2 regions of the Micromonospora sp. DT48 genome follow, and region 1 is predicted to be linked to the other one. Evidence: predicted binding sites of a transcription regulator. Region 1 holds the regulator's gene; the other holds the start of a gene.
What was found. The regulator HrcA, encoded in region 1, represses chaperone genes, less so after heat shock. The targets are predictions, from matches to a motif close to GGTTNGCACNCTCNNNNNGAGNGTGCNAACC.
Positions count from the first base shown of each region.

Region 2: groES (co-chaperone GroES) is a predicted target of HrcA. The motif match lies at 1,958-1,988, and genes of this name have one in related genera.

Region 1 is NZ_JBNCLE010000011.1:47,169-51,362, reverse strand. It holds gene ACLQ2S_RS14980 (16S rRNA (uracil(1498)-N(3))-methyltransferase) at 1-102, opposite strand, end outside; gene dnaJ (molecular chaperone DnaJ) at 104-1,243, opposite strand; gene hrcA (heat-inducible transcriptional repressor HrcA) at 1,317-2,339, opposite strand; gene ACLQ2S_RS14965 (DUF4870 domain-containing protein) at 2,548-3,126, shown strand; gene hemW (radical SAM family heme chaperone HemW) at 3,149-4,194, opposite strand, start outside.
Region 2 is NZ_JBNCLE010000004.1:16,917-21,110, reverse strand. It holds gene ACLQ2S_RS00790 (sugar ABC transporter substrate-binding protein) at 1-250, opposite strand, end outside; gene ACLQ2S_RS00785 (THUMP-like domain-containing protein) at 480-1,751, opposite strand; gene groES (co-chaperone GroES) at 2,123-2,437, shown strand; gene groL (chaperonin GroEL) at 2,508-4,157, shown strand.

The DNA of each region.
Region 1 (4,194 bases):
GCGCAGCCGTTGCACGGTGGCGGCGTGGTGGCCCTCGGGGCCGTCCAGCACCATCGTGTCGGCGGTCGGCAGCGACTCGACCAGGAACAGCGGGGCGGACACGTCAGGCGTGGCCGTTGAAGGCGTCCCGCATCCGGGAGAAGAAGCCACCCTGCTTGGTCAGCTCGGCGACCTCCTCGCCACGGGTCTTGGCGAACTCGCGCAGCATCCGCTCCTGCTCGGCGTCGAGCTTGGTGGGGGTACGCACGTCCAGGTGGACGTAGAGGTCCCCGCGCCCGGCCCCCCGCAGGTGCGGTACGCCTCGGGCCCGCAGCCGCAGGGTGCTGCCCGGCTGCGTGCCCGGCTTGACGTCGACCGGTTCCTCGCTGTCGAGCGTCTTGATGGTCAGCCGGGTGCCGAGCGCGGCGGCGGTCATCGGCACCGTCACCCGGCAGTGCAGGTCGTCGCCTTTGCGGGAGAAGACGTCGTGCGGCCGTTCGTGGATCTCCACGTAGAGGTCACCGGCGGTGCCGCCACCCGGGCCGACCTCGCCCTGCTGGGCGAGGCGGATACGCATGCCGTCCTCCACCCCGGCGGGGATCTTGACGGTCAGCGACCGGCGGGTGCGGACCCGGCCGTCACCGGCGCAGGTCGGGCAGGGGTGCGGGATGGTGGTGCCGTAGCCCTGGCAGACGGTGCACGGTCGGGCCGAGACCACCTGGCCGAGGAAGGTGCGCTGCACCGACTGCACCTCGCCCCGACCACCGCACGCCTCGCAGGTGGCCAGGTGGGTACCGGCGGCGGTGCCCGCGCCGGAGCAGGTGGTGCAGAGCACCGCCGTGTCGACGGTGATCGGCGCCTCCACGCCGAAGGCGGTCTCCTGGAGGTCCAGTTCCAGCCGCAGGATCGCGTCGGCACCGGGACGGGTGCGTGGTCGCGGTCCCCGTCCGGCGCCGGTGGCGCCACCGAAGAACGCGTCCATGATGTCCTGGAAGCCGACGAAGGGACCGGCCCCGCCGGGGCCGCCCGGACCGCCGCCACCGCCCGGTGCCAGCGGATCTCCGCCCAGGTCGACGATCTGCCGTTTCCGATCGTCCGAGAGGACCTCGTACGCGGCGTTGATGTCTTTGAACTTCTCCTGTGCCTCCGGGTCCGGATTCACGTCCGGATGGAACTGGCGCGCCAGCTTGCGGTAGGCGCGCTTGATCTCGTCATCGGAGGCACCCTTGCTCACGCCGAGAATGCCGTAGTAGTCCTTGGCCACTGCGTTCCGTGTCCTCGTGTTCGTCTCGCGTTACGCCGTTCGGCGGCGGCAGCCTGCCGTCGGCCCTGACTGGTCAGTTCTGGGCCAGCAGCTCGCCCACGTAGCGTGCCACGGCCCTCACCGTGGCGATGGTTCCGGGGTAGTCCATCCGGGTCGGTCCCAGCACGCCCATCCCCCCGACGATGGTCGCGCCCGGGCCGTACCCGGTGCTGACCACGGAGGCCGCCCGCAGGTTGTCGATCTCGTTCTCGTCGCCGATGCGTACCCGCAGGGTGCTCGGCTCCACCTCGCCGATCAGCTTGAGCAGCACGACCTGCTCCTCGAGCGCCTCGAGGATGGGGCGCAGCGAACCCTGGAAGTCGAGCAGGCCGCCCCGGGCGAGGTTCGCGGTGCCGGCCAGGGCGAGTCGCTCCTCGTGCCGCTCGACCAGGGTCTCCAACAGCACCGTGGACAGCGTCGTCATGGCCGGTCGCAGGTGCGGCGGGGAGTCGTCGATGAGGGTCTGCACCAGCGGCGGGGTCTCCGACAGGAACACGCCGACCAGCTTCTCGTTGACCAGCCGGCGCAGGTCCAGCACGTCGTCGGCGAGGATCGGCGCGGGCATCTCGACCAGCCGCTGCTCGACCCGGCCGGTGTCGGCGATCATCACCAGCATCAGCCGGGTGGTGGAGATCGGCACCAGTTCCAGGTGACGCACCCGGGATCGGGCCAGGCTCGGATACTGCACGACCGCGACCTGCCGGGTCAGCTGCGCCAGCAGCCGCACCGTACGCTGCACCACGTCGTCGAGGTCGACCGCACCGGCCAGGAAGCGCTCGATCGCCCGGCGCTCGGCCGGGCTGAGCGGCTTGACCCGACTCAACCGGTCGACGAAGAGTCGATAGCCACGGTCGGTGGGCACCCGCCCCGCGCTGGTGTGCGGTTGGCGGATGTAACCCTCCTCCTCCAGCACGGCCATGTCGTTGCGGACCGTCGCCGGTGAGACGGACAGTTGGTGCCGCTCGACCAGTGACTTGCTACCGACCGGCTCCTGGGTGGCGACGTAGTCCTCGACGATCGCCCGGAGCACGGCGAGCTTGCGGTCGTCCAGACCCACCCTCCCCACCTCCTGTCGCAGGTCAGTCCCGAGTCACGGCCATCAGGGAAACGCCCTGGCACTCGACTGTAGCGAGTGCCAGTCTACGTCGGCGCTCCCGTCGACGCGATGATCAAGTCGTTCCGCCCATGATCGAGCCGATCGGCGGGTTGACCCTCGCCGGTGTCGCTATGGTGCGACGTTGCCGGTGACACCTACCGTGACCCCCATGACTGAACCACCTCGTCCCCCGGACTCCGGCGACGAATCCACGACACCACTGTCCGGCTCGCCTGGCCAGGGCGGCTATCCCCCACCCGGCGGCTATCCGCCCCCCACCGGCGACCAGCCGCCGCCGGCCGGCTATCCCCCACCCGGCGGTTACCCACCGCCACCGGGAACGCCCGGTGTCGGCTACCCGACCGGCGGTTACGGCGCGCCGGGCGGTGGCTACGCCAACAACGAGGACAAGACCTGGGCCCTGATCGCCCACTTCGGTGGCCCGCTCGGCGTGGTCGTCGGCGGCGGACTCCTCGGCTGGGTGGCCCCGCTGATCGCGATGATGGCCCGTGGTCAGCAGTCCCCGGTCGTCCGGGCGCACTCCGTGGCCGCACTGAACTTCCAGCTCACCTGGGCCATCGCCGGCGTGCTGAGCTGGGTGCTCGCCACGATCACCTGCGGCCTCCTGTTCTTCCTTCCGATCATCGCGGGGATCATTCCGCTGATCTTCGGCATCATCGGCGGGGTGAAGGCCAACGACGGAGTCCTCTACCAGTACCCGATGAGCTACGCGTTCGTGAAGCGCTGACCGAAGCGCCTGGTGACGGGGATCAGGGCAGCAGGTCGCGGACCACGGCGTCGGCGAGCAGCCGGCCGCGCAGGGTGAGCACGGCGCGGCCGGCTGCGTACGCGGCCTCGGCGAGCAACCCCTCGGCCACGGCCCGCGCCGCGCCGGCTCGCCCGACGTCGGTCAGCACGTCCAGGGGCAGGCCGGAGGCCAGCCGCAGCCCGAGCATGACCTCCTCCATGTGCGCCTCGTCGCCGGTGAGCACCTCGCGCGCCTGGCCCGGTGACTCCCCGGCGGCCAGGCGCTTCGCGTACGCCCCGGGATGCTTGACGTTCCACCAGCGCACGCCGCCGACGTGGCTGTGCGCCCCCGGCCCGAGGCCCCACCAGTCCCCGCCGGTCCAGTAGAGCAGGTTGTGCCGGCAACGCGCCTGCGGTGTGCGGGCCCAGTTGGAGACCTCGTACCAGGAGAAACCGGCCGCGTCGAGGGCCGACTCGGCGGCCAGGTAGCGGTCCGCGGCCACGTCCTCGTCCGGGTACGGCAGCTCGCCACGACGCATCCGGGCGGCCAGCCGGGTGCCGTCCTCGATGATCAGGGCGTACGCGCTGACGTGGTCCACGCCCGCGGCCACCACCTGGTCCAGCGAGGCGGCGAAGTCCTCGGCCCGCTCCCCCGGCGTCCCGTAGATCAGGTCGAGGTTGACGTGGTCGAAGCCGGCGTCACGGGCCTCCAGCGCGGCGGCGGTGGCCCGGCCCGGGTGGTGCCGGCGGTCGAGCACGGCAAGCACCCCGGCCGCGGCCGACTGCATGCCCAGCGAGATCCGGGTGTAGCCGGCCGCGCGCAACTCCTTCAACGAGGCGGGCGTCACCGACTCCGGGTTGGCCTCGGTGGTCACCTCCGCGTCGGCGGCCAGCCCCCAGGTGCGGTCGACGGCCTCGAGGATCCGGGCCAGGTCGTGGGCGGGCAACAGGGTGGGGGTACCGCCGCCGACGAAGACCGTGTCCACCCGGCCCGGCGGGGCCTCGCCCAGCACCCGGGCGGCGAGCGTCAGCTCCGCCAGCACCGCGTCGGCGTACCCCTCCCGGCTCG
Region 2 (4,194 bases), on a different contig from region 1:
GGAACTGGGTCTTGTCGCCCTGCGCGTTCTGGATGTCGTACTTGACCCCGGCGGCCTCGAAGGCGGCCTGAAGGAACTTGCGGTCGGCCGTCTCCCAGCGGACGGAGGACTTGCTGTCCGGCAGGATCACGCCGATCTTCGGGGTCTTGTCGGAGCCGGCCCGGTCGCCGCCGGACTCGTCGCCGCAGGCCGTCAGGCTGCCGAGGGCCAGCAGGCCCACGGTGCCGACGGCGAGGAAGCCCTTGCGCATGTGCAGGGTCCTTTCGAGGGTGGGGATGGGTGTCGGTGCTTGTTTTGTTGTGCCCGGCAACGTATTCCGCGTCACACGCCAGCACAAGGGTGTGCCCGACACGAATTTGTTGTCGGCAGTAACAATTCAGCAACGCGATCGATACGTCGCCACTACCGTTCGTGTGAGGGGGTGTCCGTTCCGCTCTCGGTGCTCGATCCGGTGATTCGGCACCGGCCCGGCGGCTGGTTCAGTGAGCGGGACGGCAGACCAGGACCGTCGGCGCGGCGTCCACCCGGGTGAGCACCAGGCTGGCCGGCTGGTCACCGGTCAACCGCAGGTCCCGCCGGAGCCGCTCGGGCTCCACCGCGGAGCCCCGTTTGAGGATCTCCACCCGGCCGACCCGCCGCTCCCGCAGCAACGCCCGCAGCCGCTTGAGGGAGAACGGCAGCACGTCGGTCACCTCCAAGCAGCGGGCGTACGGCGTCGGCGTCGCCGCGTCGGCGTAGAGGTAGGCGATGGTCGGATCGGCCAGGGTGGCACCCAGTTCAGCGGCCAACTCGGCCACCAGATGCGCCCGGACCACCGCCGGATCCGGGTCGTACACGAAGCGCCGCACCGGCCCCACCGGCGCTTCGGTCGCCCCCTCGCCGGTGAGCTGGTACGCGGCTCGGGCGCTGCCGTCGGTGCGGTGCGTCCCGCCACCGGCCAGGTGATAGGAAGGGCCCCCTGCTATACCGGAGGCGTTAAGAAGGGGCCCTTCCTTCAGGACGGTCGCGCGGCGGGGTACTTCGGCGAGCTCGCCGCACCAGAGGGCCGCCTCGACCAGGTCGCCGTCGACGCTGACCCACTCGGCCTCGGCGCCCGCCGGGATCAACGCGTGGTCGAGCCCCGGTGCGACCTTCACCACCGTGCGCGGCACCCGCTCGGCCAGCCCGGTCACGAAGTGCCACGGCGGCGAGTACGAGTTGGGGTCGAAGATCCGGCGGCCGGTGCCGGTTCGGCGGCGGGCCGGGTCGCAGAAGACCGCCTCCACCCGGGTCACGTCGAACGCGGTCGCATCGCCGCACTCGACGGTGACCAGGTCGGCCAGCCCGGTGGCCCGGGCGTTCTCCTCGGCCAGCGCGGCGGTGAGCGGGTCGGCCTCCACCGCGTACACCCGGATGCCGACGCGGGCGGCGGCAAGCGCGTCGGCCCCCAGCCCGCAGCCGAGATCGGCCAGAGTGCTCACCCCGGCGGCCCGCAGCCGCTCGGCGCGTCGCCGCGCGACGACCTGCCGGGTGGCCTGCTCCAGGCCCGGGCGGGTGAAGAACATGCCGGTCGCCGCTTCCCCGAACTTGCCCACCGCTCGGCGGCGCAGCTCCGCCTGGGTCAGCGCCGTCGCCGCGAGCCCGGCGGGCACCCCGGCCGAGCGCAGCGCCGCCGCCGCGGTCAGTGGATCGCCGCCGGCAAGCCGGGCCGCCGCGTGGAGCGCGGCCGACCCCTCCGGCGTACGCAAGGCGGCGAACTGCTCCAGATCCACCCACCCATCCTTCCGCCCCACCCGACCACCCACGCAGCCGCCCCGTCGGTGTGCGACGTGATCGTCTGCACCTGGGTGAGCCGACACGCCGACGTCCGAGTCACCGGAGTGCAGACGATCGAATGCGGTGGGGCCCCGAGCGGCGACACGAGGGGGCACCGGATTGGCACTCTCCTTGACGGAGTGCTAGCCGAGGAATAACCTGCGATTAGCACTCTCACCCTGAGGGTGCCAACCTCCGGGCCCTGGTGTCCGGGGGTTGAACGCCAGGCGGACCGGCACCCGCGACGACGGCCCCGCCCGGTGGCATGTGGCAGATTGACGCCGGTCGGCATGCCGATCGGCAACGAAACCAAGTACCCCAGGAGGGTATGCCCGTGACTACCGCGACCAAGGTTGCGATCAAGCCGCTCGAGGACCGCATCGTGGTCCAGGCGAACGAGGCCGAGACCACCACCGCCTCGGGCATCGTGATCCCCGACACCGCCAAGGAGAAGCCGCAGGAGGGCACCGTCCTCGCTGTCGGCCCGGGCCGGATCGACGACAAGGGCAACCGCGTGCCGATCGACGTCTCCGTCGGCGACACCGTTCTCTACTCGAAGTACGGCGGCACCGAGGTCAAGTACGCCGGCGAGGAGTACCTGGTGCTCTCCGCCCGCGACGTCCTCGCGGTCATCGAGAAGTAAGCAACCGATCAGTGTCGTTGCCCCGGTCCGGCTCGCCGGGCCGGGGCAACGTCGCTTCGAAGGGACATTCATGGCGAAGATCCTGAGCTTCTCGGACGACGCCCGGCACCTGCTGGAGCACGGTGTCAACGCGCTCGCGGACGCGGTCAAGGTCACCCTCGGGCCGCGCGGGCGCAACGTCGTCCTCGACAAGAAATTCGGTGCGCCGACGATCACCAACGATGGCGTGACCATCGCCAAGGAGATCGAGCTCACCAACCCGTACGAGAACCTCGGTGCGCAGCTGGTCAAGGAGGTGGCGACCAAGACCAACGACGTCGCCGGTGACGGGACCACCACCGCGACCGTGCTCGCCCAGGCGATGGTCCGCGAGGGCCTGCGCAACGTCGCGGCCGGTGCCAACCCGGCCGGACTCAAGCGGGGCATCGACGCCGCCGCCACCAAGGTCTCCGAGGCGCTGCTCGGCAAGGCCGTCGAGGTCTCCGACAAGAAGTCCGTCGCCCACGTAGCGACGATCTCCGCGCAGGACGCCACCATCGGCGAGCTGATCGCCGAGGCGATGGAGAAGGTCGGCCGCGACGGTGTGATCACCGTCGAGGAGGGCTCGGCGCTGCAGACCGAGCTGGACGTCACCGAGGGTCTCCAGTTCGACAAGGGCTTCATCTCGCCGAACTTCGTCACCGACGCGGAGGCGCAGGAGTCGGTGCTGGAGGATGCGTACATCCTCATCACCACGCAGAAGATCTCCGCGATCGAGGAGCTGCTGCCGCTGCTGGAGAAGGTCCTCCAGAACAACAAGCCGCTGCTCATCATCGCCGAGGACGTCGAGGGCCAGGCGCTGTCCACCCTGGTGGTCAACGCCATCCGCAAGACCCTCAAGGTCTGCGCGGTCAAGGCCCCCGGCTTCGGTGACCGCCGCAAGGCGATGCTCCAGGACATGGCGATCCTGACCGGGGCCGAGCTGGTCGCCCCCGAGCTGGGCTACAAGCTCGACCAGGTGGGCCTGGAGGTGCTGGGCAGCGCCCGGCGCGTCGTGGTCGACAAGGAGAACACCACCATCGTCGACGGTGGTGGCCAGGCCAGCGAGGTGGCCGACCGGGTCGCCCAGATCCGCAAGGAGATCGAGGCCTCGGACTCCGAGTGGGACCGGGAGAAGCTCGCCGAGCGGCTCGCCAAGCTCTCCGGTGGTATCGCGGTGGTCAAGGCCGGCGCGGCCACCGAGGTCGAGATGAAGGAGCGCAAGCACCGCATCGAGGACGCCATCGCGGCGACCAAGGCTGCGGTCGAGGAGGGTACGGTGCCCGGCGGCGGTGCCGCCCTGGCGCAGATCCTGCCGGTGCTCGACGACGACCTGGGCTTCACCGGTGACGAGAAGGTCGGCGTGTCGATCGTGCGCAAGGCGCTGGTCGAGCCGCTGCGCTGGATCGCCCAGAACGCCGGCCACGACGGCTACGTGGTGGTGCAGACGGTCCGCGAGAAGGAGTGGGGCCACGGCCTCGACGCCGCCGTGGGCGACTACGTCGACCTGGCCAAGGCCGGCATCATCGACCCGGTCAAGGTGACCCGCAACGCGGTCACCAACGCCGCGTCGATCGCCGGTCTGCTGCTCACCACCGAGAGCCTGGTGGTGGAGAAGCCGGCCGAGCCGGAGCCCGCCGCGGGCGGCCACGGCCACTCGCACGGTCACGGTCACAGCCACCAGCACGGCCCCGGCTTCTGAGCCCTGCCGTACGCCGGACGTGGGGCGCACCGTCGAC